Regions from separate parts of the Caldibacillus sp. 210928-DFI.2.18 genome, predicted to be linked through region 1. Evidence: predicted binding sites of a transcription regulator. Region 1 holds the regulator's gene; each other region holds the start of a gene.
The links. The regulator CtsR, encoded in region 1, represses protease genes until heat stress. The targets are predictions, from matches to a motif close to ATGGTCAATAAAGGTCAAACA.
Positions count from the first base shown of each region.

Region 1 (7,181 bases):
CGGCAATAGCCCCCTCCTTCGTTACATGCCCCACAATGAATATCGGAATCCCACTTGTTTTGGCTATTCTCATCATTCCACTGGTACATTCCCTAACTTGAGAAACGGAACCTGTAGCAGAGGTCACATCCGGGTGGTATATCGTTTGGATGGAGTCAATTACTGTAAAATCCGGTTTGATTTCTTGAATTGTTTGTTCAATGAACAACATATCCGTTTCCGAAAGTACGTATAAATTGCCGCTTGTTATTCCTAAACGATCAGCACGCATTTTTGTTTGTTTTACAGATTCTTCACCTGATATATACAGTACTTTCAATCCTTTGGTAGCCAACTGGTTGGAAACTTGTAAAAGTAATGTTGATTTCCCAATCCCGGGATCTCCACCGATTAACACGAGTGAGCCATTGACAATCCCACCGCCTAAAACACGATTCAATTCAACTGAATTAGTTAAAACCCGCGTTTCCTCTTTAGATTCAACCGTTGTAAGAGGAACCGCCTTTCGATCCGATGTCAATGGTGAATGATGAGAAAATCCGGCATGGCGATTGCCTGTTACTTCCTGAATCTCTTCAACAAATGTATTCCATTGTTGACAGTTCGGACAGCGCCCTAACCATTTTGGTGATTCATAGCCGCAAGAATGACAAATAAATTTTGTTTTCACTTTAGCCATCTATATTATTTTCCCCTTAATATAAAAACATTGTTATATTTTTGTATTTTTCTACCTTATTTTCCCATATATAAGGAAACGAGGCAACCTACTAAAGTTGTATTTAGAAAAGTTGCCTCCTAATGTTTATTCCTTCAACTGATATTCATTAAGAGTATACACTTGCTTTTACTTTAAATTCATCCTCTTCAACATCCACAGTAACATGTTGACCGGGCTTCACTGTTCCTCTTAATAATTCCTCAGATAGTAAATCTTCAACATGTTTTTGAATCGCACGGCGTAAAGGTCTTGCCCCGTATTCCGGATCATAGCCTACTTCTGTAATTTTTTCTTTAGCCGAATCTGTTAATGTTAATTCGACACCTTGCTCTTTTAATTGTTTCTTTAATGATTCCAGAAGCAAGTCAACAATTTTTTTCAAATGTTCCTTTTCAAGAGAGTGGAATACAATAATCTCATCAACCCGGTTCAAAAATTCCGGACGGAAAGCCCGCTTTAACTCTTCCATGACACGATCTTTCATGTCTTTATAATCTTGATTTCCATCTTGGACACTGAATCCAACATACTTATTTCTTTTCAATGACTCTACTCCGATATTAGAAGTCATGATTACTATTGTATTCCTGAAATCAACCGTTCTTCCTTTCGAATCGGTAAGACGTCCATCTTCTAATACTTGTAATAAAATATTAAATACATCCGGATGTGCCTTTTCAATTTCATCCAGCAAAATAACGGAGTAGGGTTTTCGTCTTACTTTTTCAGTCAATTGACCGCCTTCATCATAACCGACATATCCCGGTGGTGAGCCGACAAGACGTGATGTGGAGTGTTTCTCCATGTACTCACTCATATCAATCCGAATCATTGCATCTTCGTCACCGAACATTGCTTCAGCTAAAGCCCTTGCTAATTCGGTCTTACCAACACCGGTAGGACCTAAGAAAATAAATGAACCGATTGGACGCTTCGGATCCTTTAGTCCGGCTCTTGCTCTTCGTACAGCTTTGGCAATAGCTTTAACCGCCTCCGTTTGGCCTACGACACGATTATGAAGAATTTCTTCCAGTTTCAATAATTTTTCTGTCTCTGTTTCTGCAATTTTTGATACCGGAATCCCTGTCCAGCTAGACACTACGCTTGCGACGTCTTCAACAGTAACTTGGCTGTTCTCTTTTCCTTGTTTTTCTTTCCATATTTTCTTTGTTTCTTCAAGTTGCTCACGGAGTCTTTGTTCCATATCCCTTAATGATGCAGCTTTTTCAAATTCCTGACTTTGAACCGCCGCATCTTTTTCTTTCCGAACTTCATCCAGCTTTACTTCTAATTCTTTTAAGTTTGGCGGTGTCGTAAAGCTACGGAGACGAACTTTTGAACCGGCTTCATCAATGACGTCGATGGCCTTATCCGGTAAAAAACGGTCGGAAATATATCGATCAGAAAGAGTTACAGCAGCTACAATTGCGTCGTCGGTAATCGCTACCCGGTGGTGAGCCTCATACCGGTCACGAAGTCCTTGTAAAATTTGAATAGATTCTTCTACTGTTGGCTCATCGACCATGATCGGTTGGAATCTTCGTTCTAGTGCTGCGTCTTTTTCAATATATTTTCTATATTCATCAAGGGTCGTTGCACCGATACACTGCAATTCACCACGTGCCAACGAAGGTTTTAAAATATTGGATGCGTCAATTGCACCTTCAGCACCACCCGCGCCAATTAACGTATGCAATTCATCGATAAATAGAATAATATTTCCGGCCTGACGAATTTCGTCCATTACTTTTTTGAGACGATCCTCAAATTCTCCGCGATATTTCGTTCCGGCAACAACGGTCCCCATATCTAAGGTCATTACCCGTTTATTACGTAAAATTTCCGGCACCTCATTGTTGACAATTTGTTGTGCCAGTCCTTCCGCAATCGCCGTTTTTCCGACACCGGGTTCACCAATTAAGACCGGGTTGTTTTTTGTTCGACGGCTTAATACTTCAATAACCCGTTGAATTTCTTTACTGCGACCAATAACAGGATCGAGATTGCCGTCCCTTGCCACTTGTGTTAAATCTCTGGCAAGACTATCCAAAGTTGGTGTGTTTACATTCGTTACACTCCCATTAGAAGCACCCGAATCACTGTTACCTAACAGCTGAAGAACTTGTTGCCGTGCTTTATTTAAACTTACGCCAAGATTGCTAAGTACACGTGCAGCCACACCTTCTCCTTCTCTAATTAACCCGAGAAGAATATGTTCCGTTCCGACATAGGAATGCCCGAGTTTTCTTGCTTCATCCATGGATAGTTCAATAACCTTTTTCGCTCTCGGCGTATATTGGGGAGTTTGTGTTAATTCTTTGCCAACACCAATTAAATTTTCCACTTCTTTTTGTATTTTTTCCGGAGTTAATCCAATTCCAAACAAAGCTTTAGCAGCAATCCCTTCACCTTCCCGGACTAATCCTAACAAAATATGTTCGGTCCCTACATTCACATGTTTTAAACGGATGGCTTCTTCCTGGGAAAGTGCCAATACCTTTTGTGCTCTTTCAGTAAATCGTCCAAATAGCATATATTTACCTCCTTATCAGTTGTTATTTTCCATTTGGAGGCGTTCACGAATCATCGTTGCCCTCCTTACATCTCGCTCAAATGGCCTAAGTCCTCCACCTGCATAAAGTTGTAAAAAACCGGGTTGTGTAAGAATCATTAACTCATTCAAAATATTCCTTGAGATATTTTTTATATATCCGATATCAATGCCAAGGCGCACATCGGACAGACATTGAGCCGCTTCCTTTGTTTCAATAATCCTGCTGTTCATTAGTACCCCTAATGAACGATAAATTTTATCTTCTAATTGAACACCGGATGTTTTAATAATCGCTTCTCTGGCCGCACGCTCCTGATTAACAATCTGTTGAACCACATCATTTAAGTCTATGATAATATCCTGTTCGGATTTTCCCAATGTAATTTGATTGGAAATTTGGAAGATATTGCCTAAAGCCTCGCTCCCTTCTCCATAAATCCCCCGGACAACTAAACCAAGTTGATTAATAGATGGAATCAACTGTCTCATTTGTTGTGTCATGACCAAACCGGGGAGATGAAGCATAACAGAAGCCCGAAGTCCTGTTCCAACATTTGTCGGACAACTTGTTAAATAACCACGCACTTCATTAAACGCATAATCCAAGTGCTGTTCAAGCTGGTCATCAACCGCATTGGCAAGATCAAGAGCTGCTTGTAATTGCAATCCTGATAAAATACATTGTATTCGAATATGATCCTCTTCATTAATCATAATACTAATTTCTTCATTTTGCGATAACAGACATGCACCGGTAATAGACTGATCGGCTAAACTTGGACTAATTAAATGTTTTTCCACTAACACTTGTTTCTGTAAAGGTTGAAGTTCTTCCATTTTTAACAATTCCGCATCTTTTAGCGGATGCAAATTTAAAAGTGGAATAACAGATTCAACTTGTTTTAGGACTTTGTCAGCTTCCTCTTTTGTAAAAATGGTTGGGAATAAGTAATCTTTTAAATTTCTTGCCAGACGAATTCTGGAAGTCAAAATAATGTCAGCCTGGGGACCATCTGCATTCATCCAGGAACTTATCGATTGATTTATAAACCGTTCGATTGACATAGTTTATTCGCCCCCCTCTTGCAATTGTTTCTCATAAAGGCGAATTTCATCCCTTACTTCAGCGGCTTTTTCAAATTCTTCCTTAGCAACTAAGGTTTGTAACGTTTCTTTTAAGATATCAATTTTCTTCCGGATGTTCAGGACTCCACCGGAACGTTGTGGGATTTTTCCATTATGTTTCCAATTTCCTCCATGGAGTCTTCTTAAAAGTGGATTTAATTGTTCTTGAAATGCTTTATAGCAATGTGCACATCCGAAACGTCCAATATTCAAAATTTGATTTAATGTCATTCCACATCTGTCACATTGAATAATTTCGCCGGATTGGATCGGATTATTTTGATTTAATTGTTCTATATTCGAGTTCAAATTGAATAATCCTGCTAATAAATTATTAATTGCAAATCCGGAAGTACCACTAATCATAAACTCTGTACCTTTTTCTTGTGCACAATGTTCACAAAGGTGTATTTCCGTTTTTTCCCCATTAATAATCTTTGTAAAATGCAAGGTTGCAGTCCTTTTTTGACACTCTTGACATATCAATTTAGTTCCCCTGCCTTATGATATTATTCATACTTTAGAGTTAATAACATTGCTTTTAAAATTCTTGCCCTTATTAAATCTCGTTCGGGCAAGTCTAAATAAATTACTGAACGATCCAGTGCACTTAACATTATTTTTTCTTCACGTTCATTAATAACTCCTTCTTTTCGTAATCGATTTATGATATCTGTAGCAGAAGATTGAGGAATTTGATTACCAATGATCGTAAACAATTGGTCAATAAGGTGTTTCTTACTATTCGGTCTAACTTTAATAATCCGAATATATCCGCCACCGCCACGTTTACTCTCAACTAAATAGCCGCGTTCAAGGGTAAATCTTGTATTAATAACGTAATTGATCTGTGAAGGAACACATTGAAATTTATTGGCAATCTCACTGCGTTTAATTTCTAATATTTCTTCTTCACTCATCTCTAATATTTCCTTTAAATATTCCTCAATGATATCCGAAATATTTCTCAAGGTTTCCTCCCTCCAAAAACCTCTTTGTATTATTTTCAAAAACAACAGAAGTTCCTATAATCAATTATATTATTAACTATTGACTTTGACTATATTTGACTTTAATTTATTATATATTTTTTTATTATGAATCGCAAACCAAATAACCATTTTCATTTATAATTTATTTGTTGCCTTTGAAAGTACCTTCTAAACATTGTTTACATAAAATAGCACAATGATTTGATTGAAAAGTTGTCTTTCACGATGATTCCTTGAAAAATGCTAAACACATTTTTTGAGCGATAAGTTTTTGGGAAAGATTTTTTAGAGTCTGATAAAAGTTATTTCAATTTCTTAGGGTTTCGGGGAATTCCATTCAGAGCGTGAGACGTTTTCTAAGGTTTGAGATTATGAAAAATGGTTTCATTCTTTTTTTGACACTGATTTTGGTAAATGTCATTGGCAAAAGAGATCTTAAGAAAGCATAAACTTGATTGGTAAATACTGCGATCCTTTTATGCCTTTATTCTTAAGATCTCTCCAAATCGAAACCTGAATTAACTTTTTTAAAACAGTGATATTTCTAAATTGATTTAATGATTAGTTTTTAATAATTTCCTGTCCACGAACATTCCATGTAAATGCAAAAACAACTGCTGCGAGTACACATGATATCGTTAACAATATAAAACCTGCGTTCCATCCCGCTGCATCTACAAGGACACCCATTAAAGCATTTGCAGTTACTGTGCCACCTAGGTATCCGAATAATCCGGTTAAACCAGCAGCGGTTCCTGCAGCTTTTTTAGGTACAAAATCAAGTGCTTGTAAACCAATTAACATAACAGGTCCGTAAATTAAAAATCCTATTGCAATTAGACAAGCCATATCAATAATCGGCTTTCCTGCTGGATTAAACCAGTACACAAGAACAGCAACTAAAACTCCAAGAATAAAGACAAAGCCTGCGGGTCCACGGCGCCCTTTAAATACCTTATCTGAAATCCAACCACATAATAACGTACCTGGAATACCAGCCCATTCATATAAGAAGTAGGCAATACTAGATTTATCCATATCAAAACCTTTTTCTTCACTTAAGTACATCGGTGCCCAGTCAAGAACGCCATAGCGTACAAAATAAACAAAAATATTCGCAAATGCTATCGCCCAAACCCACTTATTGTTTAATACATATTTAAATAAGATCTCCTTCGTTGTCAGCTCCTTTTCAGATGTTTCTCGCGTTTTTGTTGGATAATCATTTCGGTATTCTTCAATTGGAGGTAATCCAACAGATTGAGGAGTATCTCGAATTAAGAAATACGAAATAATAGCAACTACAATAGCGATTAATGCTGGTAAGATAAACACTCCTTCAAAACCTGCATTCGAAGCAACTATCGTAGAAAATAAGGTAGCTCCTGTAACAGCAATCGGAGCCATTAGTCCCCCGCCTACATTATGTGCTACATTCCAGATTGCAGTTTTACTCCCTCGTTCACTGACACTAAACCAATGTACTAGAACACGACCGGATGGAGGCCAACCCATTCCTTGAAACCACCCTAAAATAAATAACATAACAAACATAATTGCAACTGAAGATGTAAATAATGGGAAACAGCCCATTAATAAACTAACAAATGCAGAAAGGATTAATCCCAACGGCAGAAATACACGAGCATTGCTTCGATCTGATACGGTAATAAAATCACAAGAAATTTTGACAGGTTTATTTTTGTCAATTTTTTGATTTAATATTACGTAACAATTCGAAACATCATATAATTCAGGCATCGTTGTCACTTTGGATGTTACAATTAGG
Region 1 covers NZ_JAJCHL010000042.1:22,030-29,210, forward strand. The annotation lists gene radA (DNA repair protein RadA) at 1-679, opposite strand, end outside; gene clpC (ATP-dependent protease ATP-binding subunit ClpC) at 828-3,254, opposite strand; gene mcsB (protein-arginine kinase McsB) at 3,270-4,340, opposite strand; gene mcsA (protein-arginine kinase activator protein McsA) at 4,344-4,886, opposite strand; gene LIZ98_RS10280 (CtsR family transcriptional regulator) at 4,910-5,371, opposite strand; partial or broken gene pgtP (phosphoglycerate transporter protein PgtP) at 5,954-7,060, opposite strand.

Region 2 (7,181 bases), on a different contig from region 1:
GTTGGGAATGTAATCGAATTCAAAAATGGTCTTCGTGGAGTTGTCGAGAAGGTCAATGAAAACTCTGTCATAGTGAATTTAACCTATATGCAAAATTTTCGAGAAATGGATTTGGATGAAAAAACAGTTGTTAATCACAAAAACTACATAATTGTTGATGAATAACAAAAATGTAGGACGTTCACCGGTATTTGTACACTTTTACTGAAAAAAATTTTCCTTTTTCACACTGCTTCAAAACAACTATCCATAACGACCTCCTCGTAAAATATACAGTGAAAACTTCAATCAGTGGGGAATCTACCTCACTGATTGTTAGTTGAGCCAATAAGGGATTTATGGGTACGCATTTCCCACCCTTGCTTCTTTGATTTATGAGGGAAGATTTAGAGAACGTTCATGCAGAGTACTTTTTCTCCTCACTCCTACTTTATATTCACTACTTTTTTCATTTTTCTCCTTCATAAATTATGCTAAAATATATTTATGTTTTGAAAGGAGCCTCGCAAATATGACAAAGACATTCACTGATTGGAGATTCCTGTTTGGACTTGCCATAGCCCATTTACTAATATTTTTCGCCTTTGATCAAGCAAAAGTTTTTTGGTATATCTTAACAGGCGCTATGCTTTTGTTAATTGCTTACTCGATTTTAAATGAAGATATTGATGATCAATTATCACTCGGACGCTATTTACTTTACGGAATACTGTCCGGCTTTATGCTCTATGCTATTTTTTGGCTTGGCGATACCATTGTCCGCTTAATCAACTTTACTTATTTTAAAAATCAAATTACAAGTTTATATCATTTATATTCACCTAAAGTGATTTGGCATTTTATTGTTTTAGTACTGATTTTAATACCCGGTGAAGAATTTTTCTGGAGAGGATTTATTCTCAAGCGTTTGCTTAAAGACAACCAAATTTGGCCGGCTGTCATTGTATCTTCCTTCCTTTACGGTTTAGCACAATTATATTCAGGATCAATTGTACTTTTTTTAGCCGCTTTCATAGCAGGAATCGTATGGGGAGCTCTTTATGCTTGGAAACGCAGCCTGCCGCTTATTGTCATCTCACACTTAACTTTTGATTTACTATTATTTGTCTTTTTTCCATTACGATAATAAAAATATAAGATTTTTTCGGCTTTGATGTATTCCTGTAGCGTTCCTTGTGCATTTATACTTAGAACTTAAAGTTTTCCGCTACGTCGAATTTGCTTCCTTGCCAGTAATTTATACTTCCTTATCGTATAAAGAAGGTGCCCCGGTTACCCTGTCCTTTAACCGGGACACCTTTTTTGTATTATCGTATAATTAATAATAAAAGAAAAACTAGACTGATATAACCAAATAAAGGATATAAAAAAGACAGCAAAGTTCCGTAGTCCACCATGCTGATGGCAAATGCAACGGAAAGAATGGCCATTCCAATTGTTAATGTATTCCCCGGTATTTTCCTTTTCACAAACCGCTCTAAACCATATAAATTGCCGACAACCGATGTAAATATCTCCCCGTAAATGACAATGATAAATAGGAAATGGAATGATGTGGCCAGAGTGTTCACCATGACAGCCATTGGTATTTGAAATTCGGTTAAAGATGGAAGCTGAACCAGGGTGACGTGACTTGAGATCAAAATCAATGTCAAGGCTAGTCCACCGATCACTCCCCCCCTTTTCACAGTCTTCTTATCACCGATTTCGGTGGCAGCCGGTACAAGTACAGCTGTTGCCAAGGAAATATTAAATGCAGTATAAGCAAAACTATCAATGATTGCCCCCCATGTAAAATGAAATCCTTTTGCAACATTTCCCATAAAGTCAGGTAAATGGAAAGCAAGATACGCTAACAGAAAACTAAATAATATTAAAACAGGAACGACAAGCGTATTAACCCAAACCAGCCCCCTTGTCCCAATCAAAAGTACAATTAACGTAAAAATGATGGTTATAAGGATTCCAGCCATTTTAGGTAAATGCAATTGTTCCTGAAACACACTTCCCGCCCCGCTTAACATGACAGATGTTACCCCTACTAACATGACAAACATGATAAGATTGATCACCGGTGCGAAATATGGTCCAAAAATATGTACATTTAATTGTTGAAAACTCCTCGCCTGTAATTCGATCGCCAATATCATGATTTTTACACCAAAACCGATAAAACAAAGGCCGGAAATACAGATACCAATTAAACCCATAAAACCATATTGGGAGAAGAACTCAACAATTTCTTTACCGGTTGCAAATCCTGCCCCAACAATCGTTCCTACATAGATAAAGGCCAATTGAAAAGACTTTTTCCAACTCACCAAACTCCCCCCTCCCTTCATCTTATGCCAAGGAGTACAAGGAAAGAACGGTACTAAATATTTCACAAATAGGTATTTCATCCATCGAAGTACTTGTATCTGACAAGAAAGAACGATACAAATTTTTCACTGTTTATTAAAAATTTTTATAGCAAAATACTTGAAAGTCAAAGATGGTCAAAGTATAATATAGTCAGAAGGTCAAGGATAGTCAAAGTCAAACAATTGACAGGTTATATACTTCATAAAGAAAACTGGCGACTGCCGAGCCTTTAGGTGAGAGCAGAGCCGTAGTTCAGCGAAAAAACATTTTCGCTTGCGAGGTAATGCTACCGAAGTCTTTCTAGTCACCGAAAAAATATAAAATTTTTTCGGCTGCGATGTATTCCCGCGAAGCTTTCCTTGTGCACTTATGAGTTAGGAAAGTAGAAATTGAAAAATTTATACTTTCCTATTAGCTAAATAAAAATAGATAATTCTTTTAGTAAGGAGGTTTGTACGATGTTATGTCAAAAATGTCATAAAAATGAGGCAAACATTCATTTACAATTTTACGTAAATGGAAAACAAACTGAGTATGCTTTATGTCAAAAATGCTATCAAGAGGAACAAGAAAAATCAAATTCTTCTTTGAAAAATTTCATGGGAAATGCAAACCCGTTTTCACAAATGTTTGGAGGTTTTGTTCCGTTTGGCAGCCCAATTGATGGTCAAAATGGGGTAAAAACGCTAACTCGGCAAACATCCGGCGGTCGTGGTGGCTTCCTTGATCAATATGGAAAAAACTTAAATCTTGAGGCAGAAAATGGCAAAATTGACCCGGTTATTGGTCGGGATGAAGAAATTAAAAAAGTAATTGAAATTTTGAACCGTCGTAACAAAAATAACCCAGTGTTAATCGGAGAACCTGGCGTTGGTAAAACAGCAGTTGTAGAAGGTTTAGCCTTGAAAATTGTTGCAGGCGATGTTCCGATGAAACTTCGGGGAAAACAAGTTTACCTGCTCGATGTCGCATCCCTCGTTGCCAACACCGGTATTCGCGGACAATTTGAAGAACGAATGAAACAATTAATTGCCGAAGTACAAAATCGACCGGAAGTGATTCTGTTTATCGACGAAATTCATTTGATTGTCGGTGCCGGTTCTGCGGAAGGTTCCATGGATGCAGGAAATATTTTAAAACCAGCTCTTTCCAGGGGTGAACTGCAATTAATTGGTGCAACAACCTTGAAAGAGTATCGTCAAATTGAAAAAGATGCAGCTTTGGAACGGCGTTTTCAACCGGTTCAAGTTCATGAACCTTCAGTCGATGAAACAATTACAATATTGATGGGATTGAAACCGAAGTATGAAGAATATCATCAAGTAAAATACTCTGACGAAGCCGTTCGTGCTTGTGTCAACTTGTCTCATCGCTATATTCAAGACCGCTACTTACCGGACAAAGCGATTGACTTACTTGACGAAGCCGGTTCTAAAATGAATCTCGAATCAAAAACATTAACACCGGCTTATATTGAAGAACGCTTAAAACAAATTGCCGTAGAAAAACAACAAGCCCTACAAGCTGAAAACTATGAACTAGCTGCAAAATTACGTGATGAAGAACAAACACTGGAAAATCAGCGCAGCCAAGCAAAAGATGCAGCTACACCAATTATCAATGTTGATTTGATTCAACAAATTGTTGAGGAAAAAACCGGTATCCCGGTTGGCAAAATCCAAGCCGATGAACAACAAAAATTAAAACATATTGAAGAAAACTTAGCTGCAAAAGTAATTGGTCAGGCCGATGCGGTTCGTCAAGTAGCTAAAGCCATTCGCCGCAGTCGGGCCGGATTAAAAGCAAAAAACCGTCCAATCGGTTCGTTCCTCTTTATCGGTCCTACCGGTGTTGGGAAAACTGAATTGGCCAAAACCCTTGCCGAAGAATTATTTGGTACAAAAGACGCAATGATTCGCTTGGACATGAGTGAATATATGGAAAAACACAGCGTCTCTAAATTAATCGGTTCACCGCCTGGCTATGTTGGTCATGAAGAAGCAGGTCAATTAACGGAAAAAGTCCGGAGAAATCCGTATAGCTTAATATTATTGGATGAAATCGAAAAAGCACATCCGGATGTTTTACAAATGTTCCTGCAAATTTTGGATGACGGGCGTTTAACAGACAGCCAAGGTAGAACCGTAAGCTTTAAAAACACGGTTATTATTATGACAAGTAATGCAGGTCAACATATAAAGGATATTCGCGTCGGTTTCGGTATATCTGATCAAACGGATGAATCATCAGTAGTTGAACAATTACGTGATTACTTCAAACCGGAATTTCTAAATCGGTTTGATTCCATTGTTCAATTCCATTCATTATCAAAAGAAGATTTGTTACAAATTGTCGATTTAATGTTAGCTGAAGTTGTAAATCAATTAAAAGAAGATAATAAAACAATTACTGTTAGTCAGGAAGTGAAAGAAAAACTGGTTGACCTTGGCTACAATCCTTCTTTCGGTGCACGGCCATTACGTCGGACCATTCAAGAGCAATTGGAAGATAAAATTGCCGATTTCATTCTCGATGAACCGGACGTACACCATTTGAAGGCAATACTTGAAAATGGCGAAATCGTTATAAATGCTGAGTAAAAAAAAGGTATGGAATCGTTATTGATTCCATACCTTTTTTATGAAGAATCCCCTTTTTTTGTCAATCATGCTAATGTCCCAGAATATAGGGTATTTATGAAAACACCCGCTAGTCGAGAGAATGGAGTTGTTATGAATTAATTTCCGTTCTTCCTATGCTGGTAGGGAAGAAAGATCAGGGTGGGCATTTATACTAAAACTAGCGGTGGGGTACTCCCTGATCTTAGGAATTCGAAAAAAACGTTGATATTTATTTAGTAAATTGTCTAGTTCTTGGCTAGACTTTAACGTCTTTTCATTGGTAAAGCCATATTGTTTAGCTATTTCAATCATTTGTTCACGTTTTTTCTTAATTTGTTCTTCCATTTCTCTTTTGGTCATTTCTTCACCCACTTTTGTAATCCTCCTACTTTATCCTCTCATCCAATAAAATTTTGTTCCTATGACATTTAACCAAAATTATTACATAATGTAAAGAGAATCGGCAAAAATAGACAAAATATTCCCTTTTCACCTTATTTATTGAGATTACATCCCCATTAATTTAGTGTCACTATATTTCCAGACAATATAGAATGTTAAATTCCTTTTACAAGCAGGATTGAATTTTATAGAAATAGTAACCTACTTATAATTTATATCGGCAGAAAATGAATGTATAATATATTATTAGTTATTTCTTAAACCGCCTCAAGAACAGTTATTTAAATAAAAATAGGAGGTTTTTCCATTGAGTAAACAGCGTGATTATTATTTTGATAATGGAAAGTTCCTGTTAATTTTCTTTGTTGTGTTTGGCCATTTAATTCGTTCCTTTATTGAAGATAATGAAATTTTATATGCCCTGTATAAAACAATCTATTCCTTTCACATGCCGGCTTTTATATTGGTATCCGGCTATTTTGCCAAAGGATATTTTGAAAAAGGATATTTCACGAAATTAGTCAAAAAGCTGCTCGTACCATACTTGATTTTTCAAATTATCTATTCGGTATACTATTATTTCTTACTTAGTGAGAAAAGCTTATCCATCAATATATTTAATCCTGAATGGTCTTTATGGTTTTTAGTTAGTTTATTTTGCTGGCATTTGTTATTGCTATTATTTACAAAAATGAATCAGCCTTTTGGGTTTATCCTTTCTATAATCATTGGAATTTTGATTGGATATATTGATTTTATTGATGAGTATTTGAGCCTTTCCAGAACTTTTGTCTTCTTCCCGTTCTTTCTGCTCGGTTATTACTTAAAACGGGAACATTTTTATTGGTTAAAATCGAAAGTCGCTATAAGTTCCGCTACTATTATTATAACTTCGGTGTTTGTCCTTTTCTATCTGTTTCCTTTAATGGATTTTGAATGGTTATTCGGTTCTAAGCCATACAATCATTTTGAGACAGATATGACTTTCGCATGGTTGCAAAGACTGTTCATTTATGGAGTCAGTTTAATTACCTTATTTAGCTTTTGGGCATTCGTTCCAAGACAGCATTATTTCTTCACAAAAATTGGAAAATACACGTTGTATATCTATTTATTACACGGTTTTATTATTAAATATTTTCGTGGTTCAGATTGGGAAAAGTGGATTGCTAAAAATCATTCCGTTTGGATTTTAGCAGTTTTCGCTCTCAGTTTGACTTTACTGTTGTCGAGTAAATTCGTGCGTGTTCTGACCCAACCGATTATTGAATTTAAATTAGCAAATTGGTTTTCCTTGTTTAAACAATTTAACAGAAGATTATTTTCATAGTTGATTTATAAGGAATACATGCAGCTTATTCTTCTATGCTGCTTTCTCATTGACTAAAATCTTCAAGTGAGTGTTTGACACACGAGTAATAGTGGTAATCATACCTAGCAAGCAAAAAAGATTTATGCTAGTATAAGGGAGTGGATTTTTTAGTGAACTTTGGTTAATCCATCTAATCAATGATGTAAATCTTTTTGAAGCAGGTGAAATTTGTTATGTGTGGTTTTATTGGCTGTGTCCATGAAGAGGCACAGAGTTACAGCAACGAACAAATCAATCAGTTTAAAAAAATGAACGATATCATTACCCATCGCGGTCCCAATGATGAAGGTTTCTTTTATGATGAACATGTTCAATTCGGGTTTCGGCGATTAAGTATCATAGATCTCGATAATGGGCACCAGCCGCTCTCCTATGAAAATGAGCGATACTGGATTATTTTTAACGGCGAAGTTTACAACTAT
Region 2 covers NZ_JAJCHL010000021.1:12,747-19,927, forward strand. The annotation lists gene LIZ98_RS06595 (YkvS family protein) at 1-165, shown strand, start outside; gene LIZ98_RS06600 (CPBP family intramembrane glutamic endopeptidase) at 512-1,126, shown strand; gene LIZ98_RS06605 (YkvI family membrane protein) at 1,308-2,321, opposite strand; gene LIZ98_RS06610 (ATP-dependent Clp protease ATP-binding subunit) at 2,823-4,964, shown strand; gene LIZ98_RS06615 (aspartyl-phosphate phosphatase Spo0E family protein) at 5,118-5,357, opposite strand; gene LIZ98_RS06620 (acyltransferase family protein) at 5,695-6,717, shown strand; gene asnB (asparagine synthase (glutamine-hydrolyzing)) at 6,933-7,181, shown strand, end outside.
Region 2: a site for CtsR is predicted at 2,525-2,545, ahead of LIZ98_RS06610 (ATP-dependent Clp protease ATP-binding subunit). Genes of this name have one in related genera too.

Region 3 (7,181 bases), on a different contig from region 1:
GGATAAAAATTAAGCAGCAAAAAATTAAAAAAGTTTTCCCGACCAAGGAAGACTTGAAAAATAGCAAAATGCCAATTTTACGTGGAAGCCTGCTTGGATTTTTTCTCGGAATTTTGCCTGGTTTTTCGGCAACCATTACATCTTTTCTTTCTTATGATATTGAGAAAAAAGTTTCCAAACATCCGGAAAAATTTGGTCATGGGGCGATTGAAGGGGTAGCCGGCCCGGAATCGGCAAACAATGCGACAAGTTCCGGGGGCTTTATTCCACTCCTTTCACTGGGGATTCCTTCTTCTCCACCACTGGCAGTTTTACTTGCAGCCTTCATGATTTACGGCTTAACCCCGGGACCAATCCTTTTTGAGCAAAACAGTGAGTTTGTTTGGACGGTTATTGCAAGTATGTTTATCGGAAATGTCATTCTTTTAATCTTAAATCTGCCGCTTGTCGGAGTTTGGGCAAAACTAACCGATGTCCCGTTTGGAATCTTGGCACCGATTATTTTAATGATAAGTCTACTTGGTGCATTTTCAGTACGCAATAGTTTATTTGACTGTTTTGTTGCGATTGTTTTAGGCGTTCTCGGTTACTTGTTCCATAAATTCAATTGGCCGATTATTCCTTTCATCTTATGTTTAGTTTTAGGACCAAAAATGGAAATATCATTTATTCAGTCTTTGGAAATATCGTCAGGGAACCTACTTATTTTTGTGGAAAGACCGATCTCACTCGGTTTATTATTAAGCTCAATCATTATCCTTATGATTTCCATCTTATTTACCAAAAGAACAAAAAGAAGAATGATTCAAGAAACCGGTGAATCACAAGATATGTCATAAGTTATCCAAGTTTGTTGATCTCGATAAAAAATAAATGTGAAATTGTATTGAAAAAAGGAACAGAGGAGAAGTGAATATGAAAAAATTAATCCCTATTTTATTCATGAATATTATTGTGATTTTTACAATTTTAGCAGGATGCTCGGTCCAAAACAACACAACAGAATCAAACGCAGCGAAGACAAAGGGAACCAGTTCGGGTAATTATCCAAACCGGCAAATTGAATTAGTCGTTCCATTTGCGGCAGGTGGCGGCGTGGATTTGGCTGCCCGTGCCGTTGCCGATTATTTAAGTAAAGAGTGGGGGCAACCGGTTGTCGTTGTCAATAAAACGGGAGGCGGAGGAATTGTTGGTGCCCAATATGCCCTGTTGGAATCGAAACCGGATGGCTATACTGTACTCATGAACAACAATTCTTCTACAACCATGTATGAAGCTGGGACTACTCAGCCTATATTAACAGCTAAAAGCCATCAGTTTGCTGCACGTGTCGCCGAATCACCGTTAGTTTATGCAGTAAAAAGTGACGCACCCTGGAAGGATTTAAAAGAATTTACCGAGTGGGTAAAAGAAAACCCGGAACAACTCACATGGGCGAGCGTCGGTCCGGCCGGTTTTTCCAGCTTTGGTGTTGCAGAATGGCTGGATTCAGTTGGGGTTGACTATACAAAAACGCAAATGGTCTCCAGTGAAGGGGCCAGTGATTCAGCTGCTAAAGTAGCAGGTGGTCATGTTATTTTGGCCGTCCACAACGCAGGGGAAGTGTATTCCCTTGTTGAATCGGGGAAATTGAAAGTGTTAGCTGTTCAAGGTTCAGAACGAAGCCCGCTTTATCCGGATGTACCGACAACAGAAGAACTCGGCTTCCCAAACTTATCGGTCAGCTGGTGGACCGGGATTTCTTTACCAAAAGATACACCGAAAGATATTGTAAAAAAATGGGAAGCAGCAATTGAAAAAATGCAACAAGATAAACAGTTCCAAGCTCAGCTCGAAAAAATATATTTACAACCGGGTTACCTAAACAGTTCCGATTTTACAAAAAAAGTACAAGAAGAAGTGGAATGGTATACAGAACTGGCAGAGAAAACCGGGATTAGAAAATAAAGAAAAAGAAAGTTAAATGGATTTGGGAACAATTTCAAAAACTAGGAATTAACCTCAATAAACCTGCCACTATTTGCAGACCGTTTCTTTATTAGCAACAAAATTCCCCGAAAATAGGAAAAAACTTAATAAGGTCATAAACATAAAGAAAAACCGGCCAGAACTATCCAAAACAGGTCGGTTTTTCTAAATACTTATTTTACCCCTAATTTCAACTCACCATTGTCAATTGAAATTACAACCGTCTCGTTTTCTTGTACCTTTCTTGCGATTATTTGCCTTGCCAGTTCCGTCTCAACCGTACGTTGAATAAATCGTTTCAATGGTCTTGCACCGAAAACCGGGTCAAATCCGTTTTCAGCGATATATTCCTTCGCTTCATCTGAAATTTCCAGCTTAATTTGTTGATCTTTCAATCTTTCCTGCAGTTCGCTAAGTAATTTGGTAACAATCCCTTTAATATTATCCAATGTCAAAGGTTTAAATAAAATAATTTCATCCACACGATTTAAAAATTCCGGACGAAAATGACTGCGTAACTGCTCCATAACCAGTTCACGAGCTTCTGAACGAATTTCGTCCGTTCCTTGTTCTCGCTCCAGTAAAAATTGTGATCCCAGATTTGAGGTCATAATAACCACGGTATTTTTAAAATCAACGGTACGACCTTGAGAATCAGTAATCCGACCATCGTCGAGCATTTGCAATAATATATTGAACACTTCCGGATGTGCTTTTTCAATTTCGTCAAATAATACAACCGAATAAGGATTTCTTCTTACTGCTTCGGTTAATTGACCACCTTGTTCATAACCGACATATCCGGGCGGCGCACCAATTAATCTTGAAACGGTATGCTTTTCCATATATTCGGACATATCGATGCGGATGATATGCTCTTCGCTATCGAATAAATGTTGGGCAAGTGCCTTGGCAAGTTCCGTTTTCCCGACACCGGTGGGACCAAGGAACATAAAGGATCCAATCGGCCGATTCGGATCTTTAATGCCGGCTCTTGCCCGAAGTATCGCATCGGACACAAGCCGAACAGCCTCATCTTGTCCGATGACTCGTTCATGTAAAATCGATTCCAGTCGCAATAATTTTTCCCGTTCACTTTCAACGAGTTTTGTCACAGGAATACCTGTCCAGCGGGCAACAATTTCGGCGATCTCTTCATCGGTCACTTCTTCACGCAACAATCGATTTTCTGCATGTTCATGGACTTTTTCCTCCAATTCCCGCAATTCTTTTTCTAATGCAGGAATCCGACCGTGTCTTAGTTCAGCAGCTTTATTCAAATCATACTCGTTTTCCGCCTTTTCCAGTTCCCAACGTAGTTTTTCCAGTTGTTCCCGCTTATCCTGAACCATCTGAATGCCTTCTTTTTCCAACTGCCATTTCGCTTTCATTTCATTAGCTTGATCGCGAAGTTCCGCCAGTTCTTTTTTCAAAACATCGAGGCGGCTCATACTCACCGGATCATCTTCTTTGGAAAGGGCCGCTTCTTCAATTTCGAGCTGCATGACTCGCCTCGTCACTTCATCTAATTCTTGCGGCATCGAGTCAATTTCAGTCCGGATCATCGCACAAGCTTCGTCGATTAAGTCGATCGCTTTATCTGGCAGAAACCGATCGGTAATATAACGGTTGGATAAGGTTGCTGCCGCGACCAGTGCACGGTCATGGATTTTAACGCCGTGATGAATTTCATATCGTTCTTTCAAGCCGCGTAAAATTGAGATGGTGTCTTCAACATCCGGTTCTTGGACGATAACCGGTTGAAAACGTCGCTCTAATGCCGGGTCTTTTTCAATATATTGTCGATGTTCATCTAATGTTGTTGCCCCGATACAATGCAATTCCCCTCGTGCAAGCATCGGTTTTAACATATTTCCCGCATCCATGGCACCATTCGTCTTTCCGGCACCGACGATAGTATGCAATTCATCGATAAACAAGATGATTTTTCCTTCACTTTTCTTAATTTCGTTCAAAACAGCTTTTAACCGTTCTTCAAATTCACCACGAAATTTTGCCCCGGCAACAAGCGCACTCATATCAAGGGAAAAAATCGTTTTATCCTTTAAACCCTCAGGGACATCACGACGAACAATTCTTTGAGCCAAACCTTCAACAATGGCTGTTTTCCCGACACCGGGTTCACCGATTAATACCGGGTTATTTTTCGTTTTCCGTGACAAAATACGAATTACTTGCCGTATTTCATTATCGCGACCTATAACCGGATCGACCTTTCCGGATCGGACCTCAGCAACTAAGTCTCGACCATATTTTTCCAAAACATTGTATGTACTTTCCGGATTTGGTGATGTCACTCTTTGATTCCCCCTTATTTCTCTTATAGCTTCTAATACTTTTTGCAAGGTGATCCCCTGATTTTTTAAGAGTTTCCCGACATCAGTCTCCAAAGTTACAGAAGCAATAAGAATATGTTCAACTGATAAATACTCATCTTTAAAGGTGGTCATTGTTTTTTCAGCTTCGGTAAAAACACGCTGTAATTGGTTGGAAATATATATGTTTCCTTGTTCCACACCGCTGCCGGTGACAACAGGTTTTTTCTTTGCTAAAGCTTCTAATCCCTGTTTGAATAGGTTACTATTTGCATGCAATTTTTCGAGAATAGCGGTGACAAGATTGTCTGTGTCTTGCATGAACGCAAGATACAGGTGGACTTCATCGATTTCTTGATGATGCCGATTACTAGCAATGGTTTGTGCATGGAAGATTCCCGACTGCATCCGTTCCGTCATACGATTGACATCCATATTGACCGCTCCTTTGCCCTTTTTTGACCTTAGTTCAATTATAAAAGATTATCGTTGAAAAAGCAAAATGAGCTGAAATACACTGGAGTGGGAAAAGGGTATTTATTTATCTTCAAAAATGGACAAAAAATCATCACATCTATATTTCTTGTTTTCTCCCATAAACATGATTAGTATTATATTCAGATAAAATAGAAAGGAATTATAAAATGAATAAACGGATTTACTTTTTGATGATTATTGCTTTTGTGGTTGGGATGGTTGAACTAATCATAAGTGGTATTCTTGATCTTATAGCAGCAGACTTAGATGTAAGCCTTAGTCAGGCCGGTTATTTGATTACCATTTTTGCTCTCATTTTTGCATTACTTTCACCGGTGTTATTAATTTTGACAGCAAATATCGAGAGGAAACGGTTAATGCTGATTTGTCTTTGGATTTTTCTCTTCGGTAATATAATAACAATTTTCAGTCCAACTTATGCAATCGTGTTCGTCGGTCGTATCATCAGTGCCACCAGTGGGGCATTATTAACGATCCTTTGTCTTGTGATGGCGCCGAATATGGTTGAACCGCAATACCGGGGGAGAGCAATTGGTGTCATCTCGATGGGGGTAAGTGGGGCATTGGTGCTTGGTATTCCAATTGGTTTAATGTTAGGGAATTCTTTCGGATGGCGAGCTCCATTTGTTATGATTGCCGTTTTGACGTTTTTTTCAATTATCGGTGTTTATTTATGGATGAGTCGGATTGAGCCGGAGTCACAAGTCCCGCTCCATATCCAATTAGCCAGTCTAAAAAGCAGAAAAGTTCTCTTTGCCCTATTAACGACCTTTTTATATATGGCCGGACATACAGTTTTATATGGTTATTTCAAACCTTTTTTGCAAGAAACTATGGGGCTTGATGGAACATGGATTAGTATTATCTACTTTATTTTTGGCATTTCAGCGGTCAGCGGCGGGGGAATTGGCGGAGCGTTAGCCGATTTATTCGGTTCCAAAAAGACGATCGTCATCTCATTGTTACTTTTTACCGGATTATTTTTAATCATTCCCCACACAACGGGATTAATTCCTTTATTTATTGTCGCCTCAATTGTTTGGGGAATTTTAAGCTGGGGAGTTTCACCGGCTATGCAAAGTTACTTGATTGAGTCATCACCAAAAACGGCATCGATTCAGCAAAGCTTAAATAATTCAGCCCTCCATTTAGGTGTTGCAACTGGATCATTTGTTGGCGGGATGGTGATTGAACATGCATCGATTAACGAAAGTCCTTATGCGGGCAGTATTTTAATCTTATTATCTGTTTTAACAATTATTGTATCGTTTCGAGCCCGGCAAACCGTTGTCCCTGATACGGAAATGGAAGGATAAATTTAGAAAGATCTAATAGCAGGTCGGATAGACATGAATCGAAAGGAAAGATGAAGCAGTCGGAGAAAATCGAATTTACATCCTTGCTGGAAATGTATACGAAGGTATAAGATAAAGATACTGATTATAAACGATATTTCGATAAAAATATGAACCACTTATTCATGACAGGGAGATTGGGAATAAAATATTTATGAAAAGGTGAGCAATGATGGGGAAAATGACGGAATGGTTGGAAATGGATGATGGGCATGAGATTTACTTAAGAAGCTGGGTGAATGAAGGGGAATCACCCCGGGCAATTGTCCAAATTTCCCACGGTATGGCAGAACATATTGAACGATATGACGATTTTGCTCAATTTCTTCTTAGTAGAGGGATTTTTGTTTATGGAAATGATCATCGCGGGCATGGACGTACAGGTGAAAAAGCCGGGGTTTTTGGCTATTTTGCTGAAAAGGATGGATTTGACCGGGTAGTGGATGATCTTCATGCTATTACGAATCATATTAAGAAACTCTATCCTGATAAACCAATGATTTTGTTCGGACATAGTTTGGGATCGTTTCTGTCACGGAGATATATTCAGAAATATTCGGGTGATATCACCGGGGTCATTTTATCTGGTACCGGTGGAAACCCAGGGCTTGCGGCTGCTATCGGTAAACTTGTGGCGAAAAGGGAGATACGAAAATTCGGGAAAACCGCTCCCAGCCATGTAATGAACCGGATTATATTTGGTTCGTACAATAAAGGATTGGACCATGTCAAAAATAAGTTTTCTTGGTTATCCAGGGATGAATCCGTCGTTCACGCTTATCTTCAAGACCCGTATTGCGGTTTTGTCTGCTCAGGAACTTTTTTCTATGATTTATTAACCGGATTACAGCTTATTCACCAAGATGCTCTTATCCAACAAATCAGAAAAGATTTACCAATTTTCTTTATTAGTGGCGATCGTGACCCGGTTGGTACCTATGCTAAAGGTGTCAAAAAAGCGATAAAACAACTTGAAAAAAATGGGTTACATAAAATCGATTACCGATTTTATCAAGATGCCCGG
Region 3 covers NZ_JAJCHL010000001.1:144,376-151,556, reverse strand. The annotation lists gene LIZ98_RS00780 (tripartite tricarboxylate transporter permease) at 1-839, shown strand, start outside; gene LIZ98_RS00775 (tripartite tricarboxylate transporter substrate binding protein) at 916-1,947, shown strand; gene clpB (ATP-dependent chaperone ClpB) at 2,142-4,739, opposite strand; gene LIZ98_RS00765 (MFS transporter) at 4,949-6,118, shown strand; gene LIZ98_RS00760 (alpha/beta hydrolase) at 6,330-7,181, shown strand, end outside.
Region 3: a site for CtsR is predicted at 4,750-4,770, ahead of clpB (ATP-dependent chaperone ClpB). Genes of this name have one in related genera too.